Regions from separate parts of the Arthrobacter sp. TMS2-4 genome, predicted to be linked through region 3. Evidence: predicted binding sites of a transcription regulator. Region 3 holds the regulator's gene; each other region holds the start of a gene.
What was found. Region 3 encodes LexA, which represses DNA repair genes until DNA is damaged. Its sites were predicted from a motif close to TCGAACANNTGTTCGA; they were not measured.

Region 1 (9,665 bases), on a different contig from region 3:
GGTGTTCGAAGTAATGCTCTACGTATTCCTCCCGTGACGTGTCCGAGCTTGACTGATCCGTTGTGCTGGATCCAGACGACATGGGAAAGGCCTCCGTAACGAGATGAAAGGCCGCTCCATTGCGACCTCTTACCGTGGAAGCCTAGCCGGGATGCCCGGAAACTTCACGTTCCGCGGCCGCCATCCGGCCCGCCGCCGCCGCGCCTCCCCGGCCGCTGGGACGTCGGCGAGAACAGCGATCGCGAGCCTCAGCGGCGAGCCCGGCGCGGTCTCGAGCAGGGCCGTTCCGGCGAGCAGCGCACGGTCGGCCGCCGGATGGTCCACAGGCAGGAGAGCGGAGATCTCGATGGACGGCCCGAAGCGCTCCCACGCCTCCCGCAACTGCGTCTCCGGAGCGCGGCCCACTGCCTCGGACCGCACCTTGTTGAACACCACCCGGGGTCTCACGGTCGGAACGGCGTCGCCGAGTTCCGCGAGCGCCTTCACCAGGCGCGGCACGCCGATGGTATCCGCTGCTCCGATCGCGAAGACCGTGTCCGCGACCTCCAGGCAGCGCAGGGTCGCCCCGTTGCGGCGTGGCGCGAGAGTGTCGAAGCTGAGCTCCTCGTCAGCCTCCAGGCAGAATCCGCAGTCGACGACGATCACCTCCGCGAGGGAGCGCCCGGCCTCGAGGACCTTGCCGAGGGCCGCGGGCCGCACCTCGGGCCACCGGTCCGGGCGGGTGATGCCCGTCAGGACCCGAAGGCGGCCGCCCTTCACCGCGACGCTCACCGCGATCCTACCCAGCGCCGGGGCGTCGAACCACCCCTGGTCCGCGATGCGGCAGGCCTGCGCCAGCCCGGCCGATTCGTCCAGCAACCCGAGCGAGGCACCGATGCTCGCCCCGTAGGTGTCGGCATCGACCAGCAGGACCGAACTGCCCGCCGCGGCGAGCTCGGCGGCCATGTTGAGGGCCAGGGTGGTGCGCCCCGGGGCGCCGGGCGGTCCCCATACGGCAACGACGCGCCCTGCACCGGGCTCTTCTGCCGCGGCGGCGGGCAGGGCCGCCACGGCGTCGGGCAGGTCCAGCGGATCGGAGTAGGCGAGGGACCCCTGCACGCGGGCAGGCTCCGCCTCGAACCGTCCCACCGCCGCGGTGACGGCTGCCGCCAGCGCCGCCGGCTCCGCCGTCACCTCGACGTACTCGATCCCGTCGATGACGGTCCCGCCCGGTGCCGGGAGCCGATCGCAGAGCGCGACGACGACAGCGCCGGTGAAGCGCAGGCGGTCGACGAGGGACGTGGTGAGGTCGGCGGCGCCGGGGGCGATGATCACCGCACGCGCGAGTCCGCTCTGGCAGAGGGCGACGAGCTCGGTGAGGTCCGTGCAGCGGCGCACGACGGTCACGGGTCCGCGCAGCTGTTCCAGCCCGGGCACATGGGCGTTCGCCTCAGCGCCGAGGGTGACGACCGGGATGCTCACGAACCCGCCCCCGGGTTCAGGACGACGGCGATCCGGGCGTCGTTGGACAGTGCGCCCAGCAACTCGGGCATCGCGTCGTCGTCCACGAGGACCTGGACGAGCGTGGAGGAGCTCGCTCCGAGGGCGGACTCCCCCACGGTCAGTTCCGCCACCTCGGCGGCCTCGAGGAGCAGCCGGGGTTCCTCATAGGAATTGGTGTCGGTCCGCAGAGAGACCCAGACATCCACCCGGTCGCCTGCCGCGGTCCCGCTGGGCAGCGGGTCCTCCACGGTGAGCCCGACCGGTTTGCGATCGAGTCCGTCGGTCCGGCCGACCGCGGTGACCGGGACGAGCTCACCCCGGGTGACGAGCCGTGTGGCGACCGCTCCGTCGGGGATGCCGTCGGCGACGGGCAGGTAGGCGCCGGACGCGTCCCCGAGACGGACCGGTACGGCGACCAGGTCCTCCTCGGTCAGCTTGGACCCCACGGGGAGGTCCTCCCGGGCCGAGTACACCTGCGTGGTGGTGTTCTGGCTCTCCAGGAGCGCAATCACCCCCGCAGTGGACGCGAGGACCAGGAGGAGTCCGATCAGCAGTCTCGGATCCTTCCAGGACGGTTTCCGCAGACGCGGAGCCTCACTCGGCAACTGCACGGTGCGCATGTCGGTGCTCACTGTCGTCCCCCACTCGACCGGCGGGGTCCCGATCGGGCCCCACTCCCCGCACGTCATTGTTGTGCACGGCAGGCGCCAAGGGAACCGGTCGGCCACAAATAGGATCGAGGTGTGGAGAACTGCTGCGATGGAGGACGGCGGTGGCAGACTGAACGTACACCCGCAACGATCAGGAAAGGCGGTCCCGTGGCCGAGCGGCGCTTCCTCACCCTCACCGACGTGGGCGAGGTGCTCAACATCAGTTCGTCCCAGACATACGCCCTCGTCCGATCGGGGGAACTCCCGGCCATCCAGGTGGGGGGCCGGGGTCAGTGGCGCGTGGAGACGCGGGTCCTCGAGGAGTACATCGCCCGGGCCTACGAGAAGACGGCGGCAGCAGTGAAGAACGACGCCACGAGCGCCCCGCCGGCCTGACCGCACCCGCGGGGTCGTAGGGCGCGGTCCTCAGTCCGCCGTTCCGGCCGAGTCGACGGTGTCGATGGACGCGAGAGGGACGGTCAGGATGTCCCGGCCCTGCGCCGGTCGCCTCCCACGCTCGGGTCCGGCGGTCCCGAGGTCCACGAAGTCCGTGCCGACCCTGTGGATGAGCCCTGCGTGGCGGGACGGGGGCGCCACGGTCCACAGCATCACCTGCGCCCGGTCGCGGGACAGGACCCGGAGCGCCGATCCCAGTCCCAGTCGGGCACCGACACCCGACAGCGGCCGGCCGACCTCGCGCCCGAGGCCCCGCAGCAGGTGCAGCGACGACAGCGGCACGATCACGGAGCGCCCCTCCACCGCGACGGCGATCCACTCCGACCCTACATTCGTGAGGATTCCCTCGAGCGACCGGCCGCCGCGTGTGGACAGCCCCAGCGGCCGCCCGACCTGGCCCAGCAGCCTCTGCACCAGGGTCAACCGCGACTGCTCCGCCCTCGTGCGCTCCCTGATCTCACTCTCCTGGACGACGACAGCAGCCGTCCGGAGCTGCGATTCGAGGTCGTCGAAGAGGGCATCCCAGCGCATCTTCCCAACCTAGGACCGCTCAACCGGAGCGTCAATGACACTTGTTCGGAATCAGAGAAAGCGAGTATGGACAAACTACATCAAACGCCATCAAACTGATGTTCTCGTTGAGGAGCGATGCCATGCAGACGTCAGACACGATCCAGGCCGGACTGATCCTCGGGTGCGGGGTCGTCACCTCAGGGGCGGGTGCCGCCCTCCTCGTCGGTGGGCGGCAGACACCCCGACCGGCCGTGGAGGGCGTTCTCGGCGTGGCCCTGTCGGGGATCGGACTCACCGTCGTCGGGACGTGGATGCTCCTGTTCCTCGTCGCGGTGCTCGCCGAACTGCTCCGGCGACGCGGCCCCTCCCCGATGGCGGCCCTCGCCTCCGCATGCACCCCTGCGCTGATGCGACGCCTCGCCGTCGCACTCCTCGGGGTCAATCTCCTCGCCGTCCCCGCGGTGGCGCAGGCCGCGGCCCACGGAAGCGAGGGCGGGGCGGCGCAGGCCCTGACGGCGACCGCAGCGCATGGCGACACCGAACGGGTCGCCGACCTCCGTGCGTCCGTGGATGGTCCCTGGTTCCTGGAGCGGGCTGCTCGCGCGGACGCCGACGGTCGCGACCCGCGGCGGGGCGAGGAGCGGCCCGCACCCGCTCCGGGCTCCGGGGCTCCGGGCTTCAAGGCGCCGGACCCGGCCGGCCCCGTGTCACCGGCGTGGAAGCCGGAGCCCATGCCGGTGGAGGGTGGGCCCCTGCTGCGCGGGGAGAGCCGCACCGTCCTCGAAGCGGAGGAGGCGGTCGTCGCACCGGGTGATTCCCTGTGGTCGATCGTCGCCGCCCGCCTCGGACCCCTGGCGAGCGCGGCGGACATCGCCGAGACATGGCCCCTCTGGTACCACGCCAACCGCGCCGTCATCGGGGACGATCCGTCCTTCCTGCTCCCCGGCACGGTCCTGCAGGCGCCTCCCGCGTAGCCCTCCGGTGGCACCCCCACCCGTCCTCCAGCCCATCCACGAAGGGAACCAGCATGAACCCCGTCACCCAGCTCCGTCCCGCCGCCGCCCAGCTCGCGGAGGCCAGCGGCGCGCCCCGACCACTGCTCGGATCACCGCCCCGTCCGCCGGACGCCCGGGCCGCCGTGATCCCGCTCAGGTCGACGGCAGAAGCGGCGGTACCCGCGGAAGCGGCCCGCGAGCCTGCGGCAGCCCCCGGGCCGGTGCGGGACGAACACGCCATGGGCAGTGCCGATCCGGAGGTCGAGCGCAGGATCGCGAGGATTGCACGGTCCGTCTGCCAGGGAGCGCTCGAGGTGCTGGCCGGATCACGTCCCCTGCAGCAGATGTCCCGCTGGCTCGATGCAGAGAACTACGAACGGCTCCAGCTGCGCGCCAACCTGGTGCGCTGCGTCGGCGCATCTCCGGCCGGGCTCGACGGCCTCGAGAGTGCACACCGGCGCGTCGTGGTCCGTTCCGCCCGAATCTGCCCGATCAGCCCGGGCGTGTACGAAGCCGCGGTGGTCGCGTTCGACCGGAAACGCGTCCGCGCCGTCGCTCTTCGGATAGAGCAACGGCGCGGAGCGTGGCGGGTGACCGCCCTCGAGATCGGCTGACTACTTCTTCTTGTTCTTCCTGCCGTTCGACGGCGCGGCCTGCGTCCTGCTCCGCTCCACGTGCACCTCGGCGTCGCCCTGGGCATTGGGGGCGATGAAGTTGAGTGTGGCAGGCTTGGCGGGCGCTTCGAGTCCGGCCGCCTTGATCGTCGGCGCCTGGACCAGTCCGCGGCCGTCGGTGACTCCGGGGAGACCGGTCCGGGCCGGCGCGGAGACCTCCACCTCCAGGTTGAAGAGGTAGCCGATGCTCTCCTCGCGGATCGACTCCATCATCGCCTGGAAGAGGATGAAGCCCTCACGCTGGTACTCGACCAGGGGGTCCCTCTGCGCCATCGCGCGGAGTCCGATGCCCTCCTTGAGATAGTCCATCTCGTAGAGGTGCTCCTGCCACTTCCGCCCGATGACCGACAGGACCACGCGGCGCTCGAGTTCGCGCACGGTCTGCTCCCCGAGTGCCTCCTCCCGCGCCTGGTAGGCGAGCTTCGCGTCGGAGAGGATCTCGTCGTGCAGGAAGTCGCGGGTGATCTTGGACGTACCGCCGGCCTCCTCGATGACCTCGTCGGCCGTCAGGGTGATGGGGTACAACGTCCTGAGGTTCGTCCACAGCAGCTCGTAGTCCCAGTCGTCGCCGTGTCCCTGCTCCGTCGCCTCGTCGACCATCGCCGTGACGACGTCCTCCAGGAAGAACTGCACCTTTTCCTTGAGGTCGTCGCCCTCGAGGATCCTCCGGCGGTCACCGTAGATGGCCTCGCGCTGACGGTTCAGCACGTCGTCGTACTTCAGGACGTTCTTGCGCTGCTCGGCGTTGCGGCCCTCGACCTGACCCTGCGCACTCTCGATCGCCTTCGAGACCATCTTCGACTCGAGGGCGACGTCGTCGGGCATCGTCGCACTGTTCATGATGCGCTCCGCACCGCCCGAGTTGAACAGGCGCATGAGGTCATCGGTCAGGGACAGGTAGAAGCGGGACCGACCGGGATCCCCCTGGCGGCCCGAGCGGCCACGCAGCTGGTTGTCGATGCGGCGCGACTCGTGACGCTCCGTCCCGAGCACGTACAGCCCGCCGATCTCGCGGACCTCGTCCTGCTCGGCCTTGACCGCTTCCTTCGCGGCCTCGAGGGCCTCGGGCCATCGGGCCTCGTACTCCTCCGGATTGTCCGCGGGGTCGAGCCCCATCTTCTCCAGGGCCGCGACGGCGTTGAATTCCGCGTTGCCTCCGAGCATGATGTCGGTGCCGCGGCCGGCCATGTTGGTGGCGACCGTGACGGCCCCCTTGCGGCCGGCCTGGGCGATGATTGCGGCCTCACGTGCGTGGTTCTTCGCGTTCAGGACCTCGTGACGTACACCCGCCTTGGCGAGCTGCTTCGACAGGTACTCGCTCTTCTCGACGCTCGTCGTACCGACGAGGACGGGCTGTCCGGTCTCGTGGCGCTCCACGATGTCCTTGACGACGGCGTCGAACTTCGCGACCTCGTTCTTGTAGATGAGGTCGGAGAGGTCCTTGCGCGCCATCTCCCTGTTGGTGGGGATCGGGACCACTCCCAGCTTGTAGGTCGACATGAACTCGGCGGCTTCGGTCTCGGCGGTACCGGTCATGCCCGAGAGCTTGTCGTAGAGGCGGAAGTAGTTCTGCAGGGTGACGGTAGCGAGGGTCTGGTTCTCCGCCTTGATCTCGACGCCCTCCTTCGCCTCGATCGCCTGGTGCATGCCCTCGTTGTAGCGCCGTCCCGCGAGGATGCGCCCCGTGTGCTCGTCGACGATCATGACCTCGCCGTTGAGGACCACGTAGTCCTTGTCCCGCTTGAAGAGTTCCTTGGCCTTGATGGCGTTGTTCAGGAACCCGATGAGGGGCGTGTTCGCCGACTCGTACAGGTTCGTGATGCCGAGGTAGTCCTCGACCTTCTCGATGCCGTCCTCGAGGACGCCCACCGTGCGCTTCTTCTCGTCGACCTCGTAGTCGGCGTCGACGGTGAGCTTCTGGACGACCTTCGCGAATTCGTTGTACCAGCGGTTCACGTCACCCGACGCCTGGCCGCTGATGATGAGAGGGGTGCGCGCCTCGTCGATGAGGATCGAATCGACCTCGTCGACAATCGCGAAGTTGTGGCCCCGCTGCACGAGCTCCGCGGCGCTCCACGCCATGTTGTCGCGCAGGTAGTCGAACCCGAACTCGTTGTTCGTGCCGTACGTGATGTCCGCGGCGTACTGCTCACGGCGTGTCGCCGGGTCCTGCTTGGAGAGGATGCATCCGCTGGTCAGCCCGAGGAACCGGAAGACGCGTCCCATCAGGTCCGACTGGTACTCGGCGAGGTAGTCGTTGACCGTGACCACGTGGACGCCCTTGCCGCTGAGGGCGTTGAGGTAGGCGGGCGCCGTCGCGACCAGGGTCTTGCCCTCGCCGGTCTTCATCTCGGCGATGTTGCCCAGGTGGAGGGCTGCACCGCCCATGAGTTGGACGTCGAAGTGGCGCAGGCCGAGCGTGCGGCTCGACGCCTCGCGGACCGCGGCGAAGGCCTCGGGGAGGAGATCGTCCAGGGTGGCGCCGTCGGCGAGGCGCTTCTTCAGCCGCTCGGTCTCCCCGCGCAGCTCTGCGTCGGACATCTCGCGGAATTCGTCCTCCAGCACATTGATCGCGTCAGCGTAGTTCCGGAGTCGCTTCAGTGTCTTCTTATCGCCGGTGCGTAGAACTCGTTCAAGAAGTGATGGCACTGGTATTTGCTCCCAATCTGATGCTGCCCAAAGATGGCGTCTCTAGTGTACGGGAGGGACGTTCGGCCCCCGGGTTCCAGTTCCCTCACGGCACGCCGGGGCGACGCGGAACTGCGTATCCGCTCACAGTAGCGTGCCGATCTGCGAAGAGAGCGCGTCTGCAAGGTTGCCACGGTCCTCGACGACGACGTCGTCGAGCCCCAGCCATTGCGCCAGCAGGCGCAATTCGTCGGCGAGCTCGGCCGCCGTGTCGGCAGGAGCGCCGGGCTGCGCGTGGGCGGTGCGGACCAGCAGCCGCGCTGTTGCGCGGTCCGCCTTGAGGTCCACCCGCGCGGCGAAGGAGTCGCGCAGCAGGAAGGGCAGCACGTAGTACCCGTGTGTGCGCCGTTCGGCGGGAGTGTAGATCCCGATGCGGTAGTGGAAGTCGAAGAGCCGGTGGAGCCGGTCCCGCTCGAAGACCAGCGAGTCGAAGGGGCTGAGGAGCGCCCTCCCCTGTGCCTGGCGCGGGCGGGCCGCCGCGGGGTGCAGGTACCACGGCTCCACCCCGGCGTCGACGGTCACGGCCTCCAGCGCCCCGGCGCCCACCAGGGCGTCGAGGACGGACCGCGTCTCGCGGACGGGGGTGCGGAAGTAGTCGGCGACGGAACGCGCGGACGCGACGCCGAGCGCTCCCGCTGCCCGTTCGGCCAGCACCGAGAGGGACCGTGTCCTGTCCGGGACGGCGGCGGCGAGGTCGGGGTCGGGCAGCACGCGCGCGATGGGGGCGTACAGGCGTTCGAACTGGTCCGTCCGCCCTGCGGAGCCGATCTCGCCGCGGGCGAAGAGATCCTCGAGGACGCGCTTCGTGGCGGTCCACCGCCACCCCCACCCGTCGGCGGGGCGCACGGCGTCCCCACCGAGCAGCCGCTGGACGTTCGAGGCACTGAGTGGCGTGCCCTCACCGAGGAGGTCGAGGACCGCGGCTTCGAGGGATTCGCGCAGGGCCGCCGGTACGCTGCCCGCTCCCATCCAGGTCCGGCGCTGCCATGCGCGCAGGTGCGGGAAGAGCTCGGGAGGCACGAGGCTCGCCTCGTGCGCCCAGTACTCCATGAGCCTGCGCGGGGACCGGGAGTGGAGCGCATCGAACCGCGCACGGTCGTACGCTCCCAGGCGCGAGAACAGGGGCAGGTAGTGGGACCGGGTGAGGACGTTCACCGAATCGATCTGGATGACCTGCAGGCGCCGCGCGGCGCTCGCGACGGCGCGGGTGGACGGCGGCCCGTCGAGGCGGGGACGATGCAGGCCCTGGGCGGCGAGAGCGATCCGCCGTGCCTGGGCGAGGGTGAGATTCGGCATGGGCTCCTGCACGGAACTGCCTCCACGCGGGGCGCGGAGGCAGGTCCGTGAACGTCGATGGAGAAACACGGCCGGCGGGGGCCGGCCGTGCCGGTGGCGGCTAGGCGGAGGCCGCCTCCTGGGCGCGGTAGGCCAGGAGCTCCTCGGTTCCTTCCGCTCCGTTGGAGTCGAGGGTGATGACTCCGTAGGTCCAGGCCTGGCGCCGGTACACCACCGAGGGGGCTCCGGTGGCGGAGTCGACGAAGAGGTAGAAGTCGTGGCCGACGAGTTCCATGCTGTCGACGGCGTCGTCCAGGCTCATGGGGACGCCGGAGAAGACCTTGCGGCGGATCAGCACCGGCGAGTCGCCCGCGGGAACGTCCTCGGGCAGGGCGTAGGCGTCGGCGTCGTCCGGCTGCGCGGGGGGTTCCTGCTCGGCGGACGTGTTCGCCATCGCCTCGAGGTAGAGGGGCTTCGCAGGATCGGCCGGTTCGAGATCGGCCGTGGCGACGCGGACGGCCACCGGGGTGTGGCGGCCGTGGTGGACCTTGCGGCGGTCCCGGGCACGGCGCAGGCGCTCGAGGAGTTTCCCGTAGGCGAGGTCGAACGCGGCGAACTTGTCGGCTGCCGATGCCTCGGCCCGGACCACCGGCCCCCTGCAGATCACCGTCAGCTCGACCGTGAGGGAGGTCTCCGCCATGCGGGCACTGGGCTCCTTGGTGATTTTCGCATCGACGCGCTGCACCTTGTCGCCGAGTTGCTCTATCTTGTCGATCTTCTCCGTCGCGTACTCACGGAAACGGTCCGATACCGCAAGGTTCCGACCATTGATCACGAATTCCATGGTGCCCTCCACATCACTAGGTGATACGACGGCGGCCGAGGCGTTTCCCCAGAGCCGCCACCGACGGGTACGTATCGTCACTGTGTTG
Region 2 (9,665 bases), on a different contig from region 3:
GGGCCCTGCAGTGTTCTCCGGAGTCCCAGGCCGGCCCGTCATGGTCAAGTGCGGGCCGATACGACAGGATCAGAGCATGACCGACCTCCCCTTCCCCGTCCGCCCCATGCTCGCCAAGGCCGTCGCCGCCGTCCCGGAACAGGACGGCGTGGCCGGCGGCCTCGTCTACGAGCCCAAGTGGGACGGCTTCCGGGCGATCGTGAGGATCGCGGACGGCACCTGCGAGATCGGCAGTCGTGGCTCGAAGATGCTCACCCGGTACTTCCCGGAACTCGTCGATGCATTGCTCGAGAACCTCCCGGAACGCTGCGTCGTCGACGGGGAGATCGTGGTGCGGAAGGGGAAGCCCGGGGCGGAGCGACTCGACTGGGACGCCCTGTCGCAGCGGATCCACCCGGCGGAGAGCCGGGTGCGGCTCCTGGCCGCGCAGACGCCGTCGTCGTTCATTGCCTTCGACCTCCTCGCCCTCGACGACGCCGACCTCACGGCTGCCCCCTTCCGTGAGCGCCGGACAGCACTGGAGGGCGTCGGTGGGTCCTTCGCGCCCCCGGTCCATCTCTCGCAGGTCACCCACGACGTCGAGCTCGCGCGTCGCTGGCTCGTGGAGTTCGAGGGGGCGGGACTCGACGGCGTCGTCGCGAAGCCGCTGGCTGCGGCCTATGAACCGAACAAGCGGCGCATGCTCAAGGTGAAGCACCACCGTAGCGCCGACACCGTCGTGCTGGGCTACCGGATCCACACCTCGGGGCAGGGGGTCGGCTCGCTGCTGCTCGGTCTGTACGACGACGACGGCGTCTTACGGAACGTCGGCGGGATCTCCGCGTTCTCGGACGCGCGTCGGTCGGAGCTGGTCGACGAACTGGAGCAGGACGTGATGCGGGACGACGACGGCGCTCCGGAACTGGGTGCCACCGAGCGGAGCCGGTTCGCCTCGGCGAAGGACGTCTCGTACATCCGGCTGCATCCGCGCCGCGTGGTGGAGGTGCGGTACGACCAGATGGAGGGCGACCGCTTCCGCCATACCGTGCAGTTCGAACGGTGGCGACCGGACCGGGAGGCCCGCTCCTGCACGTTTGAGCAACTCGACCTGCCGGCAGCCTACGACCTCAGTCGCGTGCTCACGGGCGGGGCCGCGGCGCCGGGGTGACCCCGGGTGTCAGTAGCGCTCCGGTTCCTCGCCGAGCTCGAAGTGGCGACCATGGATGTGGGTCGGCGTGATCTCCACATAGGTGTACTTCCGCGTCGGGATCCAGGGTTTGAGCGGTAGGGTGTCCGCCGCGTCCACCTCGGACTGCGAGACGATCACCCGGGCCCTGCCCTTGAGTACCACGCTCCAGGCCTCGTCGTCCTTCACCTCGTCCACCTCGAAGGCGACGCGCTCGTTCACGGTGAGTTCGGCCAGCTTCGTCCCCGGATTCGTCCGCATGAACAGCGCCCCGTCGTGCGCGACGAAGTTCAGCGGGTAGATGTCCGGCTCGCCCAACACGCTCAAGGCTAGGCGACCGTAGTCGGCACGCTTCAGCAGGTCCCATGCTTCGGTCTCGGACAGGACCGTTCCTGGTCGTTCGTCACTTTCCATGGCGTGATTCTCCTGGGGCGTCGGGGCCTCCGGTCGGACGCGGGGCTGGTGCCGCCAGTGTCCCCGACGCCCGCGGCGGGCACCAGAGCCGGGTGGCCCTGATGCCCGGGAGCCCGGCGTCGATGCCCGGGGGCCCTGTCTCGCTGCGCCGGGAGCCCTGCCTCGCTGCCCCGGGAGCCCTGTCTCGCAGTCCCGGGAGTCCTGTCTCGCGGTCCCGGGAGCCCTGCCTCGCTGCGCCGGGAGCCCTGCCTCGCTGCGCCGGGAGCCCTGCCTCGCTGCGCCGGGAGCCTGGTCGATCACCGCAGGGGAGGGCGCGGTGCGCACCGCTGTCGGCGCCGGCCCCTAGGCTGGAAGCGTGGAACCCACCTATCTCTGCAGCGGCGTGGCCTGGCACGAGTCAGGGCCGGCCCTCTCCCTGCACGAGACGTCGGTGGAGAACTCCGGCACGCAGGACGAAGGGCTGCACGATCTCCCGCTGGCGCCCGGCGCGAGACTGGCCTTCGAGGTCACCGCCGAGGGGAAGTACTGCCTCGGCTTCCACCGCGTCCATGGACGGGACGACCGCACGTGGGTGGGCTGCGCAGGCCATGCGCCCGCGGAGCGGGGCTACCAGTGCGGGCGGTGCTTCGCGCAGGACGACCTCCGGTTCATGCACGACATCCACCGCTCCGGCATCGCCCCGGCGGGTCTGAAGCGTTACCTCGATCAGCCCCACTGGTTGTATGTGGCCACCTTCGCGGACGGCGCGACGAAGGTCGGGACGGCGTCGGACCTGCGGAAGCGGGCGCGTCTCGTGGAGCAGGGCGCCGTCGTCGCGCAGTTCGTCGCCTATGCGCGGGACGGGCGGATCGTCCGGATCCTCGAGGACGAGGTAACCCGCACGGTGGGCCTGCCGCAGGCCGTGCGATCCGCCGCGAAGGCCGCGTCCCTGTGCGCGCCGCTTCCCCCTGTCGAGCTCGAGCGACTCAACGACGGGTTCGCCCTGGCAGCCCGGGGACTGCTGTCCGGTGGAGTCGGGGTCGAGGGGTTCGAGGTGGTGCGCGAGGAGTTCGAGTCGCCGTCGTCGTGGTCCGCTGTCTTCCGCCACCGGGGACTCCAGCCGTATCCGGAACCACTCGGCCGGGGCCGGCACGGCGTCACCGTGCGTGAGGTACTCGGTCCGTCGGCGCTGGTCTCGATCGACGGCTCGGACCTCGTGTTCGTCGCCGACCTGTCCCAGCTCAAGGGCAGGCGGCTCCGGGCGGGGAATTTCAGCACGCCGGTGCCCGCCGTCCAGGAAGCGCTCTTCTGAGGACCGTGCGGCGGGCGGCAGTAGAATCGGTGCATGCTGAATACGCCCTGGGAGACCGGCTCGGACCTGTACCGCAAACTGGTGGTCTCCGCCCTGGCGACCACGGCGCTCGGGATCCTCATTGCCGTGGTCGGGGCCGTCACGGACCAGAGTGCGCTCGTCTACACCGGCATCCCGATCATCGTGGTCGGCATGGTGTGCCACATCGCAGGGCTGGTCGTGCGCTCGCGCGATACGCGTCGTCGCCTCAGGGACCGGCGCTGAGCCGGCACAGCCCGACGGCGGATGCCGTCCCCTTCCCGCGCCTTCACCCAGAATCTCCCGCCCGCCCGACGACGTTTCCACCGGAGGAATCATGACCATCGACCCAGACCTGCAGGGGCGCAGCTACCCCGCAGGAGAGACCTACTCCGTGGGGCGCGAGGCGATCCGCGACTTCGCCCGGGCCGTCAAAGCCACGCATCCGGCGCACTACGACGTGGACGCCGCGGTGGCGCTCGGACACCGGGACCTCGTGGCACCGCCCACGTTCGCGATCATCGTCGCGCAGCGGGCCGACGCGCAGCTCATCGCGGACCCGGCGGCCGGTATCGACTTCACGCGCGTGGTCCACGCCGACCAGCGCTTCGTCCACCACCGTCCGATCCTCGCCGGTGACGAGCTCGTCGCCGAACTCCACGTCGACCAGGTCAGGGCCATGGGCGGTGGCGCGATGATCACCACGCGTGCGGAAATCTCGACCGTCGACGGTGAGCCCACGGCCACCACGACGTCATCCCTCCTCGTCCGTGGGGAGGACCAGTAGCCATGACCGTATCCATCAGCACACTCGAGGTGGGCCGGCAGATCGGTTCCGCCACCCTCGACATCACCCGCCAGGACCTCGTCCGGTATGCGGGTGCCTCGGGAGACCTCAACCCGATCCATTGGAACCAGGGGTTCGCCGAGGGCGTGGGCCTGCCCGGCGTGATCGCCCACGGCATGTTCACCATGGGCGCCGTCGTGCAGCTGGTCACCGACTGGGTCGGCGACCCCGCTGCCGTCATCGACTACCAGACGCGCTTCACCAAGCCCGTCGTCGTCGAGGACACCACGGCGCGGCCCGGGGAGCCCGGCGCCGTGGTGGAGGTCGTCGGCGTCGTCGGGGCGATCGACGCCGAGCGGTCGACGGCACGCATCGACTTCACCGTTACGTTCGGCGGGCAGAAGGTGCTCGTGAAGGCGCAGGCCGTGGTGAGACTGTCATGAGCGTGCCCCTGACCGGCACGCCCCTGGCCGATCTCACGACGACACGCGTCGGAGGACCGGCACGCACACTCGTGGAGGCTTCGACGGAACAGGAGATCGTCGATGCTGTCCGGGCCGCCGACGCCGCCGGTGACCCGTTGCTCGTCATCAGCGGCGGGTCGAACCTGCTGATCGGCGACGACGGCTTCGCGGGCACCGTCGTCCGCATCACGTCGAGCGGGTTCACCGTCGACGACGACGACGCCACATGCGGCGGTGTCATGGTGAAGGTGCAGGCCGGGCACGACTGGGACGATCTCGTGAAGTACACCGTGCTGCACGCGTTCACCGGCCTCGAGGCCCTCTCGGGCATCCCGGGGTCCACCGGTGCGACGCCCGTGCAGAACGTGGGGGCCTACGGTTCGGACGTGTCCCACACCATCGCCACGGTGCGCACCTTCGATCGCGAGACGGACAGCATCAAGAGCTTCACCAATTTCGAGCTGCAGTTCGGCTATCGGGACTCCCTGCTCAAGCGCAGCACCATCAACGGGTCACCGCGCTATGTGGTGCTCACGGTCGAGTTCCAGCTCGGTCTCGGACGCATGAGCACCCCGATCCGGTACGCCGAGCTCGCCCGGGTACTCGGCGTCGAGGTCGGGGCGCGTGCCTACGCCAACGACGTGCGCCGTGAGGTGCTCAGGCTGCGGGCGGGCAAGGGCATGGTGCTGGACGCACCCGATCCGGACACCTGGAGCACGGGATCGTTCTTCACCAACCCGATCGTTCCACAGGACGTCGCAGCGCGGTTGCCGGCAGATGCTCCCCGGTATCCGACCGGTGAGGACGGCTCGGTGAAGCTGAGCGCTGCCTGGCTCATCGAGCACGCCGGGTTCTCGAAAGGCTTCGGTCTCGCGGACGACGACGGCTTCGCTGCTGCCGGCGGCCGTGCCTCCCTGTCGACGAAGCACACACTGGCCCTGACCAACAGGGGCGGGGCTTCGACGACGGATCTGCTGTCCGTCGCCAGGCTCGTGCGTGACGGCGTGCATCAGGCTTTCGGTATCCGGTTGGAGCCCGAGCCGCTGCTCATCGACTGCTCCCTCTAGCTCGTCGGGCGCCGGGCAGCCCGTCCGTCAGGGCGCGGCTGCGGGCTCGGATGGGGTCCGTCTGCGGGCTCAGCGACGCGGTTGCTCGGCTACGCGCTGACTCCGCTACGGGGTTGCTCGGCTACGCGGTGGTGGGCCAGCGTCCTACCAGTCGGGGGCCGGTCTGCGGGCTCGGCCACGGGGTTGCTCGGCTACGCGGTGGCGGGCCGGCGTCCGGCTCGGCCACGAGGTGGCTCGGCTACGCGGTGGTGGGCCGGCGTCCTACCAGCCGGGGGCGCGCTGCCGTTCGCCCCACTCCTGTCCCCTCCTTCCTTGCCCGATATTGATTGCCGGTTGGCGTCCTGCCAGCGGAGCCCGTTGGTCCTCATGGTCGGGTTTCGTCAGCGGGCGGGGGAGCGTCGTGCCTGTTCGGCGGCGGCACGCGTGAGGACGACGTCCTGCCAGCTGTCCTCACGCTGCACGAGCTGCCGTGAGCAGAGCCACTGGGCAAGGCGTGAGGCGACACTGATCTGCGCCAGGCGATCGTGGAAGTCGGGGAGGAGCTGTGGTGCTGCGAGGAACTCGGGCAGGGCGTGCAGGAGCTGTCGCGCACCCATGATCGTGACGTAGGGGTCCTCGGTGCCGAATTGTCGCTCCAGGTCGAGTAGGTCCTGCTCGGTGTCCGTCAGCCTGGTCACGGCGACGTGTTCGAGGTAGGCGCGGAGGTGGTCCTGGACCCGCTCGTATCGCAGCAGGCTCTCGGGGTGCCGCGTGTGGCCGCTGGCCGCGAAGAAGCGCCGGAGGACGATGTCTGCGTTCACGGGATCCATGCGCCCATCCTTCCGGTGCCCTCCGACCTTTTGGCCCGACTGTTCGGCTGCGCCGAGGTTCGGAACACGGCTGATGCGTGTTCGACAGCGTTGCAGGAGATATGTGGATAAGCCATCCTCGACTCCTCCTCCACAATCGCTCCCTGCCCTCGGAAATAGTACATAGGTTCGATAAAATCAGGTATGGCTATCGCACCGGTGGAAGATTTCGGGGACCCGGACGTCTCCCTGGGATTGGCGCACGCCGTACTGATGCAGGTGGTGGTTTCGCTGGAGGGCAGGGGCCGGATGCTCACCTCGGGTGAAGCCGCACGGACGATCGTCGACATCGAGGACATGTCACGGGTCGTCGACTACCTGCAGGTACTTGCTGCGGGCCTGGCGGAGGAGCGGGACCTGGCCTCGGGTGACAAGCCCCTGGACAGTGGTTCTCTGCGGGTCCGGGCGGAACAGTGGATCGGAGAGCAAAAGAGACCCGGCGCGGTAGGGGAGGCGGCATCGGGTGAGCATGAAGATGGTGATGCGAGCGGGTCCCGCTTCCGGAGCTGTACGGATTACCTGCGCGCCAGGCTGGGAATCAGTCGCGCAGAGGCGAAACGCAGACTGGAGTTGGCACACAAGGTGCTGCCCGGTGTCTCGCCCACAGGGGCACCCGTGGAGCCGCAGTCGGCAGCTGTCAGTGCTGCATTCGCCTCAGGCACCCTGAGCGGGCGAGCAGCGACCGTCATCTGTTCAGCGGTGGACCGGGTCCGTTGCCTCGCCGACCCCGATCAACTGGTGTCGATGGAGCATCACCTCACCAGGCAGGCGCTGGAGGCCGATGAGGATGTCCTGCGTGTCCTTGCCCGTCGCTGGGAGACCGTTCTGGACCAGGATGGGCAGGAACCGACGGAGAAAATCCTGCGGAGCCGCCAGGGCGTATTTCTCCGCGGTCGCCGCAATGGATTGCGGATCCTCGAAATCGGAGCGACGGACGAACAGTACGAGCATCTGGTCACGGCGATGACCACTGCCACCAACCCCCGCATGTCCACGAACCGTGCTTCGGACCGCACCGCGCACGATTCTCCTAACTACTCGCCGAGCCTCGGTGTTGCTGGTGCCTCGCCGGACCGTGTGGCTGCTGGAGTCTCGCAGGAGGGTGTGGCTGCCGGAGCCTCGCTGGAAGAATGGGCTCGCGGATCCGCATCGTCGACCGGAGCGGAAAGCCCCACCCGGGCCCAGAGCCTGCTCGACGGACTGGTCGGAGCATGTCGGATAGCCCTGTCCACCTCCGAGCTGCCGGCCACCGGAGGCCATCGACCCCAGGTGATGGTCACCATCGATTACCGCGACCTCCTCGGCGAGCTCCGCGACACCGGCGGACGACGAACCTGCGGCCCAGCGACCACCGATCCACGGGCCCGGCGCAGAGAGGCCGGCGGTAGGGACATCTACGGTGCAGAGGTCAACGGGCGAGAAGCCCGCGGTGCAGAAGTCGGCGTTGGTGACACCCGCGGTGGAGACGTCAGCAGTGCAGAGGTCCCTGACTGGGACACCTCGGCTGATGGTCGCGGCACCGGCCGGACGGGCGGAAGCGGAACCGGGCGAGCCGTCTTCTCAGAGCAACTCAGCGCCCGTGCGATTCGGCGGATCGCGTGCGATGCCGACCTCATCCCGCTCGTGCTCGGTGGGAAGGGTCAGGTCCTCGACATCGGTCGTGCAGGGAGGCTCTTCCCACCGCATCTGCGTCGGGCACTGGTCGCACGCGACCGAGGCTGTGCCTTCCCGGACTGCACCGTTCCAGCCAGCTGGTGCGAGGCGCACCACCTGACGCCCTGGTCCCGCGGGGGCGGCACCAGTATCGACAACGGAGTCCTGCTGTGTGCACACCACCACCACACCATCCATGACGGTGGCTGGACGGTCGCATCGCACAACGGCATACCGTGGTTCACGGCACCGCCACACCTCGGCCGACATGGCACCACTGCCAGGCGCAACAGATACTGGCACGCCGAGCCTCGGTCGACTGTCGGCGCCGCGGACGCGGTCTCCTTGTGGGAGTGAGGGCGGAAGTGCACGGCCTGAGTGACCGGTGGAGGCACGTGACGGAGCCGCGCGGCCCGTGGGGCGGGTGGACGCACGTGATGGAGCCGCACGGCCCGAGTGACGGGTGGAGGAACAGGGGATCGAATCGACCCGAGAACTCCGACGCCGGCCGAATCGCCCCGAGGATGCGCGGCGCCCGCCAGGGACCCTCAGAGGTTGCCGGTGGCGATCATCAGCATCCGGCGGAGCGGCTCGGCCGCTCCCCACAGCAGTTGGTCACCCACCGTGAACGCACTGATGTACTCCGGGCCCATCTCGAGCTTCCGGATCCGTCCGACAGGGATTTCAAGCGACCCGGTGGCTGCGACCGGCGTCAGCCCGGCGACCGTGTCGGTCTTCGTGTTGGGGATGACGCGCACCCACTCGTTGTCCGCGGCCAGGATCGACTCGATCTCACTGACTGGCAGGTCCTGCGTCAGCTTCAGGGTCAACGCCTGCGAATGCGAGCGCATCGCACCCACCCGGACGCACAGGCCGTCGAACGGAATGCGCGTCTCGGTACCAAGGATCTTGTTGGTCTCCGCTCCAGCCTTCCACTCCTCGCGGGAGACCCCGTTGCCGAGATCGCTGTCGATCCAGGGGATGACGGACCCGGCCAGCGGTACGCCGAACTGGCTCGCTTCGAGGCTGGGGTGCCGCTGTTTGGCGAGAATGGCGCGGTCGATGTCGAGGATCGCAGAGGCCGGATCGTCGAGGTTCACGGCCACGGTGCCGTGGAGCGCACCGAACTGGTTGAGGAGCTCCCTCATGTGGCGGGCACCGCCACCCGAGGCGGCCTGGTAGGTCATCGACGTGCCCCACTCCACGAGACCATTACGGAAAAGCCCGCCCAGACCCATGAGCATGCAGGAGACCGTGCAGTTGCCGCCGATGAAGTCGCGCACCCCGCGCGCGAGCCCTGCGTCGATGGCCTCACGATTGACGGGATCGAGGACGATGATGCTGTCCTGCTCCATACGCAGCGTCGAGGCGGCATCCAGCCAGAGGCCCTGCCACCCGGCGTCGCGCAGCTTCGGGTAGACCTCGGCCGTGTAGTCGCCACCCTGGGCGGTGACGATGATCGGGAGCTTGGCGAGCGTCTCGACGTCGTACGCGTCCTGCAGGGTGCCGGATCCCTCTGCGAACCGCGGCGCAGCGCCGCCGACGGCCGAGGTCGAGAAGAACACGGGGTTGATCCTGGCGAAGTCGCCCTCCTCCTGGAGGCGCTGCATGAGGACGGAGCCCACCATGCCGCGCCAGCCCACGAAGCCGACGGAGGGCAGTGCGGAACTCTCGGGTGCTGAAGTCATGCCCTCCAGTTTAGGCGGAGGCGCCGAGAGGCGCCGGTTTGTGACCGGTGCCCCTGCGTCAGGACTGCTTGGTCCAGAGGCTGATGCGGTAGCGGGTACCCTTCGTCGATTCCAGCCAGCCTGTTTCCGGGGTCACGGCCGCCAGCGACCAGTCCGTTCCGAGCAGGGGCGCGAGGGTGTCGCCCTCCGCCGCGGATTCGACGACGGTGACCAGCGCCGCATTGGCACGCGGCATGGCATCGGCGTACACGCGGCCGCCACCGATGACCC
Region 3 (9,665 bases):
GGTACCGCGATGCTCTGCCCTGCCTGCACCACGGAGCTGCGCAGGTCGTTGAGCTCCACGATCTCCGCGACGACGTCGCGCGGATCGCGCTCCGGCGCGTAGTGCACGGCGAGGTCCCACAGGGTCTCCCCGGTAGCGACGCTCACCTCGACCGTGGCCGTGGAGGTCGGTGCCGACTCCCCTGCCTGCGCCTGGGAGGTCAGGAACGCCGCGAGGAGGATCAGGGCCGCGACGCCCAGGGCGATCGGCAGGCCGACCAGCAGCAGGCGCCCTCGCCGGGTCAGCGTCAGGGGTCGGTCCGCACTCCGCTGCGTGGAGGTACGGGCCGTGTCGGGCGTGGGGAGGAGCCTGAGGTGGGTTTCGGGCCGAGCGGGCGTCCACAGCGAGCTGCCATGCAGTGCGGGTGTAACCATTGCCGTTCCTCTTTCCTTCGAATGCCCTACCCGGAAATTCTGTCCGGTTCGAACACACGTTCTAATGAGCGTCTGCCTATTTCTAGCATCTACGAACGATCCGTGTCGAGACTCGGTCGAACATATGTTTGAAAAGTGCCCTCGACTGTCCTAGCGTGGAGAGATCAGGACATCGTCCGCGAATGCCGCCCCCTACGGGCGGTTCCGTGGCCGATACACCCCACACAACCAGCCGCCTCTGACATAACGGCTTCCCGTCCACGGAAGCGCACCGGCGGCGACAACCGGATCAGTGATCCAAGGCGAAAGGCGCACCAGTGGCGGAATCACCAGCCGCGGGCCGGCAGGAATCGAACACTGCCGACGTTCCGGCACCTGCCGTACCCATCTCCGCGGGCCGGGGCAGGCCGCGCGGGCGCTCCGCGTCCAAGGGACTGACCGCCCGGCAGCTGACGATCCTCGAGACGATCCAGCGGTCGATCGCCGACAAGGGCTACCCGCCGTCCATGCGGGAGATCGGCGACACGGTGGGCCTGGCCAGCCTCTCCAGCGTGACCCATCAGTTGTCGCAGCTCGAGCGTCTCGGCTACGTGCGCCGGGACCCCAAGCGTCCCCGCGCCATGGAGGTCCTGCTCCCGCTGACCCTGGCGCCGGACACCTCGGGCGCCCAGGCCGGACCGTCCGAGGACGGCAAGCCCGCCGTCGAGCACCGGATCGCGGTCGACACCGCCCTGGTACCGCTCGTGGGGCGCATTGCTGCCGGCGGGCCGATCCTCGCGGACCAGGTGGTCGAGGACGTCATGCCCCTTCCCCGCCAGCTCGTCGGGCACGGGGATCTGTTCATGCTCAGGGTCTCGGGGGACTCCATGGTGGATGCCGCCATCTGCGACGGCGACTGGGTGGTGGTTCGCCGGCAGCAGAGCGCCCAGAACGGCGACATCGTCGCGGCACTGCTCGACGAAGAGGCCACCGTCAAGACCTTCCGCCAGCGGGACGGCCACACCTGGCTCCTGCCGCAGAACACCCGCTACGAGCCCATCCTCGGTGACCATGCCAGCATCATGGGCAAGGTCGTCTCGGTGATGCGCGCGCTGTGACCGCCGCGTAGCCGGAACTGGAGCGTCAGCGCGCGGAGAGGCGCTCCAGGATCCCGGTGACGGTCGCGCGGTCCGTCGTGGCCCAGAAGGGCGGGAGGGCCGCCCGGAGGAAGCCGCCGTACCGTGCCGTGGCGAGGCGGCTGTCCAGGACGGCCACCACGCCTCTGTCCCCCGCCGCCCGGATCAGGCGCCCCGCGCCCTGCGCGAGCCGGACGGCCGCGTGCGTCGCGGACACGCTCATGAAGCCGTTGCCCCCGTTGCGGGCCACCGCCCTGGTGCGGGCGGTCATGAGCGGGTCGTCCGGGCGAGGGAACGGGATGCGGTCGATCACGACCAGTCGGCACGAGGACCCCGGTACGTCCACGCCCTGCCAGAGGGACATGGTGCCGAACAGGCAGGTATCCGGTTCGTCTGCGAACCGGGTGACCAGCGCATTGAGCGAGGAATCCCCCTGGCACAGGATCTCGAAGTCGACCTTCGGTCGCAGCGCCTCCGCCGCCTCCTCTGCGGCTCGCTTCGACGAGAACAGCCCCAGCGCGCCTCCTCGGGACGCCGTGAGCAGCCCCAGCAGTTCCTCGAGCTGCGCGTCGGAGGTCCCTCGCTCGGGCTTCGGCAGGTCCTTCGCCACGTAGAGCACTCCCTGCCGCGGATAGTCGAAGGGACTGCCGACGTCGACGCCTGTCCAGGCGGGCGCGCCTGGACCGCTGAGGCCCAGGGACCCGGCCACGGGACCGAACTCCGAGCCGATCGCCAGGGTCGCGGAGGTCAGGATCACGGTGTGGTCCTCGAACAGGCCTTCCCGCAGCCGGCCGGCGACGGACAGCGGCGCGACGTTCAGGGTCGCGGGTGCGCTCTCGTCGGGCTGCGCGTAGCCCGAGCCCGGCGTGAAGGCACTGGGACGCGACGCCCACACGACCTCGTTCAGGTCCGAGGCGGCGAGGATCCGCTCGGCGAGCTCGAAGATCAGCGTGGTGCGGGACCGCGCGACCTGCCGCCCGCCGTCGACGTCGGCCTCCGACTTTCCCTCCGTCTTCGTGTCCGACAGCGCGGCACGGGATGCGTCCCGGACCTGCACGAGGGCCTGCCCGAGATCCTCCGGGAGCCCTCCGGGCAACAGGCCCGAGGGGACGAGCTCGGCGGCCGCCTCGAAGGCGTCGGCGGCCGTGTCGAGGGCACCCGTGCTGATCGAGGCATGGCGGCGGAGCGCCGTGGCCGCCGCGGTGACCATCGAGGCGGAGAGCTGGCCGGACACGGCACCGGTGACCCGGTCGTGGAGTTCGTGGGCCTCGTCGATGACGACGACGTCGTACTCCGGCAGCACGGCGAGCCCCTCGAAGGCACTGATGGCGAGCATCGCGTGATTGGTGATGATGATGTCGGCGTCCGCTGCCGCGGCGCGTGCCTTCTCGCTGAAGCACTCGGAGGCCACGGGACAGCGGGCAGCGCCGAGACACTCCATGCTGGAGACGGACACCTGGCGCCAGGCGCGGTCGCTCACGCCGGGGACGAGGTCGTCGCGATCCCCGGTCGCGGTCTCCTCGGCCCACTCGCGCAGCCGGACGACGTCCCTGCCGAGCGCAGAGGACGGGCCGTCCGTCGCCGGGGCAGGGTGCGGGGCGGCATCCTCGCCGAGGCTGAACAGGGTGCCGGGCGCATCCTCCTCCGGGAATCCGCCGCCGGTCTCGTGGAGGCAGACGTAGTTCGACCGACCCTTGAGCAGGGCCACGTCGACGGGGCGCGTCAGCGCGGGCTTCACCGCGTCGAGCAGGCGCGGGAGGTCCCTGCCGACGATCTGCGCCTGAAGGGCGAGCGTCGCCGTCGAGACGACCGAGGGCCGGTCGCTGTCCATCGCGTGGGCGATCAGCGGGACGAGGTACGCGAGCGATTTCCCGGTGCCGGTGCCGGCCTGGACGAGCAGGTGCTCGCCCGAGCGGATCGACTCGCTGACCTGGCGGACCATCTCGTGCTGGCCGGACCGCATCTCGCCGCCCATCGCACCCACGGCGGCGTCGAGCAGCTCGAGGGCCTGCCGGGCTTCATCGGAGTGGCGGGACGCGTCCGGTGCCGCCACGGCGCCGGACCGCGTGCTCTCACTCATGCCGGACGTACGCCTCCAGTTCGGCGGCCAGGCCCTCCCGGACCATCACTTCGAGGCGCGTCCCCTCACCGACGTGCTCCATGCCGAGGATCTCTACGTCCTCGTCGTGGAGACGGCTGAGGATCTCCCCATGCTCGTACGGCACCATGAGGTCGAGCTTCACGCCCGGACGCGGGATGCTGGTGCTGATCAGCTGGCGCAGCTCGGTGAGCCCCGCACCTGTTCGCGCGGAGACGACGACGGTCCGGGGTTCGCGCTGCCGCAGCCGCTCGATGACGAAGGGGTCGGCGGCGTCGGCCTTGTTCAGCACAATGATCTCGGGCACCTTGCGGGCGTCGACCTCCGTCAGCACGGCGCGGACTGCAGCGATCTGCCCCTCGGGATCGGGGTGCGAGGCGTCCACGACGTGCAGGATCAGGTCGGAGTCGGCGACCTCCTCGAGGGTCGAGCGGAACGCCTCGATCAGCTGGGTGGGCAGCGAGCGGACGAACCCGACGGTGTCGGCGAGGGTGTAGCCGATGCCGTCCGGTGTCTCGGCCTTGCGGACCGTGGGGTCCAGCGTGGCGAACAGGGCGTTCTCGACGAGCACTCCGGCATCGGTGAGCCGGTTCAGCAGGGACGACTTGCCGGCGTTGGTGTACCCGGCGATGGCCACGGACGGCACCTGGTTCCGACGGCGGTTGGAGCGCTTCGTCTCCCGCGCCGGCTTCATCGCGGCGATCTCGCGGCGGAGCTTCGCCATGCGGGTGCGGATCTTCCGCCGGTCGAGTTCGATCTTCGTCTCACCCGGGCCGCGGGAGCCCATGCCGGCGCCGGCGCTGCCGACCTGGCCACCGGCCTGGCGGGACATCGATTCGCCCCACCCGCGGAGGCGCGGGAGCAGGTACTCGAGCTGGGCGAGTTCGACCTGCGCCTTGCCCTCGCGGCTCTTCGCGTGCTGGGCGAAGATGTCGAGGATCAGGGCGGTCCGGTCGATCACCTTGACCTTCACGATGTCCTCGAGGCCGCGGCGCTGTGACGGGGACAGTTCGCTGTCGACGATCACGGTGTCCGCTCCGGTCGCCTGGACGATGCCCTTCAGCTCCTGGGCCTTGCCCGAGCCGAGGAACGTGCCGGGGTCCGGCTTGAGGCGTCGCTGCACGATGCCGTCCAGCACCTCGGATCCGGCTGTCTCGGCCAGGGCGGCGAGCTCCTGGAGCGAGTTCTCGGCGTCCTGCGCGGTGCCTTCGCTCCACAGACCGGCGAGGACGACCCGTTCCAGCCTCAGCTGCCGGTACTCGACCTCCGTGACGTCCTCGAGTTCGGTGGACAGGCCCGCGACGCGTCGGAGCGCCCTGCGTTCGGCCAGATCCTGCTGGTCGCCGTCGGCGTCCGACGGCGTCCCGTCCTGGGAGAGGGCCTGCGCCTTCGATCGCCAGGTCTTCTCGATCGGCGCGGGGGTCTCCCCCGGCCCCGGTGTCCCTCTCGTCGCCTTGGCCACGGCAGCTTCGTCGCTGGCGAGGATCCGGTCGATGACGGCCTGGATCTCCTCCGGGCCCATGTCGGCGCCGGTGGAATGTCCGTTGTTCTCGGTCATGGTCTCCCTAGGTGAGTGTCCGACAATCCTACGGCGACCGCGCCGGTGCGCTCCAGCGTATTCTCCCAGCGCGAAACCGGCCGGCTCGGGCGAGCCCCGGGCGTGCCGTTAGGCTCGTGGGTATGGAGTCCCAGCACTATTTCAGCCCCCAGCCGGCAGGGCCGGACACACGCCGGCCCCTCTCGGTCGTCCTGGACGGCGTGCGCCGTGACCTGGTGACCTCCTCGGGCCTGTTCAGCCCCGACGGTGTCGACAAGGGCACCGCGATCCTGCTCGACGCCGTCCCCGACCCGCAGGGACGCCGCATGCTGGACATCGGCAGCGGCTGGGGGCCGATCGCCCTGACTCTCGCCTTGAAAGCTCCCGACGCCGAGGTCTACGCCGTGGACGTCAACGAGCGGTGCGTCGCACTGACTGCGGAGAACGCCGCCCGCCTCGGACTGGGCAACGTGGTGGCGTGCACCCCGGACGCGGTGGACGACGCCCTCGACTTCGACACCATCTGGTCCAATCCGCCCATCCGCATCGGCAAGCAGGAACTGCATGCACTCCTTCTGCGCTGGCTCCCGCGCCTTGCTCCGGGCGGCCGGGCCTGGCTCGTGGTGCAGAAGAACCTCGGCGCGGACTCGCTGCAGCGCTGGCTGGCCGAGGAGCTGCCGTCCGGCTTCCTGGTCCGGCGCGCGGAGACGTCCAAGTCCTTCCGCATCCTCGAGGTGCACCGGGCGGACTGACCGCACGTCGGCGACGGCCGGCGACCCGATCGGTGCGCTCAGCCCGGCCGGAGCACGCCGTCCGCCACGAGGGCCGCGGGACCGCTGAGCAGCACGTGCTCCCGGCCCTCGGGCCCCTCGACGAAGGTCACCCCGACGACGCCGCCCGGGACGGTGACCTGCCACCGCGCGGGAGCGCCCTGGCCGGCCCAGTAGCGTGTGGCCGCCGCCGCGGCGCACGCTCCGGTGCCGCACGACTGGGTCTCACCGACGCCCCGCTCGTGGACGCGCATGCTGAGCCGGCCCACGCCGTCGTCGCCCACCAGCGGATCGGAGGGCACCACGAGCTCCACGTTCGTCCCCTGCGGCGGCACCGGCTGGACGCCCGGGGCCCGGTGCAGTTCCGTGCTCTGCAGTTCGGCCGCCTCGGCCAGAGCCACGACGGTGTGCGGGTTGCCCATGCTGATCGAAAGGCCCGGCCGGTCGACGTCGAGCCCGCCGATCTGCACCAGCGAGTCCATGCCGCGGGCGACGGCCGCGTCGGGGTGGATGAACTCCCAGGGGCCCATGTCCACGGCGTAGCCGTCGTGCGAGCGGGTCACGCGCTTGACGCCCGCACGGGTGGCGATGGCGAGCTCGCCGCCGTCGGGCAGGTCGGCGGCGAACGACGCGAGCAGGAAGTGGGCGAACACGCGCACGCCGTTGCCGCACATCTCGGACACCGAACCGTCGGCGTTGCGGTAGTCCATGAACCATTCGGCGGCGGGCTCGGTCTGCAGGAGCGCCCGCCCCTCGGGCAGGGCGGACGACCGCACGGCCCGGATGTAGCCATCGGCGCCGATACCGCGGTGGCGGTCACAGAGCGCGGCGACGAACGCGGGGTCGTCGGGAGCGGTCCCGTCCGGGTCGAGCGTCAGGACGAAGTCGTTGCCGGTGCCGTGGCCCTTGGTGAAGGAGAGGCCGGCGGATCGCCCGGGGGCGGGGACGGAGGAGCGGTGGTCGGTCACAGTCCCAAGGATAGGTCCCCGGGCCGCTGCACGAGCCCCATCGCCCGGTCGAGGAGTCCGGGAGCCTGCCAGTCCGTCCACGCCACGCGCGGGTCACCCCGGAACCAGGTGAGCTGGCGGCGGGCGAAGCGTCGGGTCGCCGCGATGGTGTCCTCGACGGCGTCCGCCTCGGTCATGGAACCGTCCAGCACCCGGAGGAACTGCCCGTACCCGAGGGCGCGCGAGGCCGTCCGCCCGTCCCTGAGCCCGGCCGCCGCGAGGCGCTCCACCTCGGCGGCCAGCCCGGCGCGCACCATGGCCTGCACGCGGTCGGCGAGCCGGGTCCGCAGGACGTCCCGGTCGACGGCGAGGCCGATCTGCACCGCGGGCTGGTGGTACTCGCGGCGCGGCATGAACGCGCTGAAGGGCCGCCCGCTGATCTCGTACACCTCGAGCGCGCGGACGAGGCGGCGATCGTCGTCGATCCGTTCCGCGGACGCGGGGTCGACCGCCCGGAGCCGGTCGCGGAACGCCGCGCTCCCGAGGGCGTCGAGTTCTGCCTCGAGCCGGGCACGGACGCCCGCGTCGGTCGGCGGGAACTCGAGCCGGTCAAGGGCCGCGCGGATGTACAGGCCGGATCCGCCGACGAGGATGGGCACCCGCCCGCGGGCGCGGATGTCCCCGACGATCCGCCGGACGTCCTCCTGGTAGGCGGCGACGCTCGCCTCCTGCGTGACGTCGAGGACATCGAGGAGATGGTGCTCGATGCCCTGCCGTTCCGCCGGGGTCAGCTTGGCCGTCCCGATATCCATGCCGCGGTAGAACTGCAGGGCGTCCGCGTTGACGATCTCGCCGTCGAGGCGTCGGGCCAGGGCGATGCCGAGCTCGGACTTGCCGGACCCCGTGGGTCCGACGACCGCGACCACGGGAAGGGTCAAGAACGCCCTCCGCGGACCGGCAGGGACGGCATGCCCAGGGAGACCGGGCGCGGAGCGCCGTCGGACCCGGCGGCACCGTCCGTCGGGGCGGGAACCCCGCAGCTGTCGGCCTGGCTCCTGTCCCACGCGTCACCGGCGCGGGAGCGACGCACGGCGTACTGCTCCGGGGCGGGGTCCGACAGCAGGTGGAAGGACGCCGCCTGGGTGACGGGGAGGGTCACGACGTCGCCCGGCCGGGGCACGGCCGCGCCCTCGGGCACGGAGAAGTGGACGAGCCGCTGGTCCCGGGCACGTCCCGTGAGCCGGTGCGTCTCGCCGCCCTTGCGTCCCTGCTGGTCGGTGACGAGCACCTCGACGACGGTCCCGACCTGCCGTGCGTTCTCCTCGCGGGCGATGCGGTCCTGCAGCGCGGTCAGCCGCTCGAACCGCTCCTGCACCACGGCCTTGGGCAACTGGTCGGGCAGATCCGCCGCCGGGGTGCCGGGGCGCTTCGAGTACTGGAAGGTGAAGGCCGTGGCGAAGCGTGACTGCTCGACGACGTCGAGGGTGGCCTGGAAGTCCTCCTCCGTCTCGCCCGGGAAGCCCACGATGATGTCGGTGGAGATGGCGGCGTGGGGCATCCGGTCACGGACCCGCTCGAGGATGCCGAGGAAGCGGCTCGAGCGGTAGGACCGGCGCATCGCCTTCAGGATGCGGTCCGACCCGGACTGCAGGGGCATGTGGAGCTGCGGCATCACGTTGGGCGTCTCGGCCATCGCGTCGACCACGTCGTCGGTGAACGCTGCGGGGTGGGGACTGGTGAACCGGACCCGCTCGAGGCCCTCGATGGACCCGCAGGCGCGCAGCAGCTTTGCGAAGGCGCCCCGGTCGCCGAACTCGACCCCGTAGGAGTTCACGTTCTGGCCGAGGAGCGTGACCTCGACGGCGCCGTCGGCGACGAGGGCCTCGATCTCCGCGAGGATCTCCCCGGGCCGGCGGTCCCGCTCCTTGCCGCGCAGGGACGGCACGATGCAGAAGGTACACGTGTTGTTGCAGCCGACGGAGATCGAGACCCAGCCCGCGTAGACCGATTCGCGCCGCGTCGGGAGGGTGGAAGGGAAGACATCGAGGGATTCCAGGATCTCCAGCTGCGCGTCCTGGTTGTGGCGTGCACGCTCGAGCAGGGCGGGCAGGGCGCCGATATTGTGCGTCCCGAAGACGGCGTCCACCCAGGGGGCTTTCCGCAGGATGGTCTCCCGGTCCTTCTGTGCTAGGCACCCGCCGACGGCGATCTGCAGGTCCGGCCGGGCCTCCTTGACCGCCTTGAGGATCCCGAGATTGCCATACAGCTTGTTGTCCGCGTTCTCGCGGACCGCGCAGGTGTTGAAGACGACGACGTCCGCCTGTCCGTTCTCCACCCGCGCGAGCCCGGCGCCCTCGAGCAGCCCGGAGATCCGCTCGGAATCGTGCACGTTCATCTGGCAGCCGAAGGTCCGCACCTCGTAGGTGCGCTGGTCAAGCCCACCGCCCACTGCAGGCGCGGCGCGGGGTGTCTCGTCGAGGGAAGCTGGAAGCGTCATACTCACGTCGTCAAGCGTACGGCTGGGACGCCGGGCACCCACAATTCCGGCGCTCCGGTGCGGTCACTCCGCGTCGATGACATCCTTCACGATGGAGAACGCGGTCCCTGGGCTGTACCCCTTGCGGGCGAGGACCCCGACGAGGCGCCGCACCTCCTTGTCCCGGACCGCACGATCCGAGAGATCAGCGCTCCGGCGGAGCTTGCGGCGCACGACGTCCCTGGCCTGCTCGTCCTCGTCCTCGGCGGAGAGCTGCAGCAGCGCGTCCTCCGCCAGCTCCGCGTCGAT

Region 1: ACX80F_RS01725 (LysM peptidoglycan-binding domain-containing protein) is a predicted target of LexA. The motif match lies at 3,210-3,225, and genes of this name have one in related genera.
Region 2: ACX80F_RS00080 (HNH endonuclease signature motif containing protein) is a predicted target of LexA. The motif match lies at 6,172-6,187, and genes of this name have one in related genera.

Annotation. Positions count from the first base shown of each region.
Region 1 covers NZ_JBTNDI010000001.1:359,586-369,250, reverse strand. The annotation lists gene ACX80F_RS01750 (NAD-glutamate dehydrogenase) at 1-82, opposite strand, end outside; gene ACX80F_RS01745 (AAA family ATPase) at 130-1,461, opposite strand; gene ACX80F_RS01740 (SAF domain-containing protein) at 1,458-2,114, opposite strand; gene ACX80F_RS01735 (helix-turn-helix domain-containing protein) at 2,301-2,528, shown strand; gene ACX80F_RS01730 (hypothetical protein) at 2,559-3,119, opposite strand; gene ACX80F_RS01725 (LysM peptidoglycan-binding domain-containing protein) at 3,242-4,075, shown strand; gene ACX80F_RS01720 (Rv3235 family protein) at 4,129-4,710, shown strand; gene secA (preprotein translocase subunit SecA) at 4,711-7,419, opposite strand; gene ACX80F_RS01710 (winged helix-turn-helix domain-containing protein) at 7,543-8,754, opposite strand; gene hpf (ribosome hibernation-promoting factor, HPF/YfiA family) at 8,855-9,577, opposite strand.
Region 2 covers NZ_JBTNDI010000001.1:4,794-14,458, forward strand. The annotation lists gene ACX80F_RS00040 (ATP-dependent DNA ligase) at 77-1,147, shown strand; gene ACX80F_RS00045 (pyridoxamine 5'-phosphate oxidase family protein) at 1,157-1,579, opposite strand; gene ACX80F_RS00050 (DUF2797 domain-containing protein) at 1,935-2,870, shown strand; gene ACX80F_RS00055 (hypothetical protein) at 2,904-3,134, shown strand; gene ACX80F_RS00060 (FAS1-like dehydratase domain-containing protein) at 3,226-3,675, shown strand; gene ACX80F_RS00065 (MaoC family dehydratase) at 3,678-4,118, shown strand; gene ACX80F_RS00070 (UDP-N-acetylmuramate dehydrogenase) at 4,115-5,206, shown strand; gene ACX80F_RS00075 (hypothetical protein) at 5,587-6,015, opposite strand; gene ACX80F_RS00080 (HNH endonuclease signature motif containing protein) at 6,199-8,064, shown strand; gene asd (aspartate-semialdehyde dehydrogenase) at 8,256-9,395, opposite strand; gene ACX80F_RS00090 (dihydrofolate reductase) at 9,454-9,665, opposite strand, start outside.
Region 3 covers NZ_JBTNDI010000002.1:497,033-506,697, reverse strand. The annotation lists gene ACX80F_RS05475 (LysM peptidoglycan-binding domain-containing protein) at 1-413, opposite strand, end outside; gene lexA (transcriptional repressor LexA) at 800-1,510, shown strand; gene ACX80F_RS05465 (ATP-dependent DNA helicase) at 1,536-3,608, opposite strand; gene hflX (GTPase HflX) at 3,601-5,184, opposite strand; gene ACX80F_RS05455 (class I SAM-dependent methyltransferase) at 5,307-5,915, shown strand; gene dapF (diaminopimelate epimerase) at 5,954-6,901, opposite strand; gene miaA (tRNA (adenosine(37)-N6)-dimethylallyltransferase MiaA) at 6,898-7,818, opposite strand; gene miaB (tRNA (N6-isopentenyl adenosine(37)-C2)-methylthiotransferase MiaB) at 7,815-9,377, opposite strand; gene ACX80F_RS05435 (regulatory protein RecX) at 9,441-9,665, opposite strand, start outside.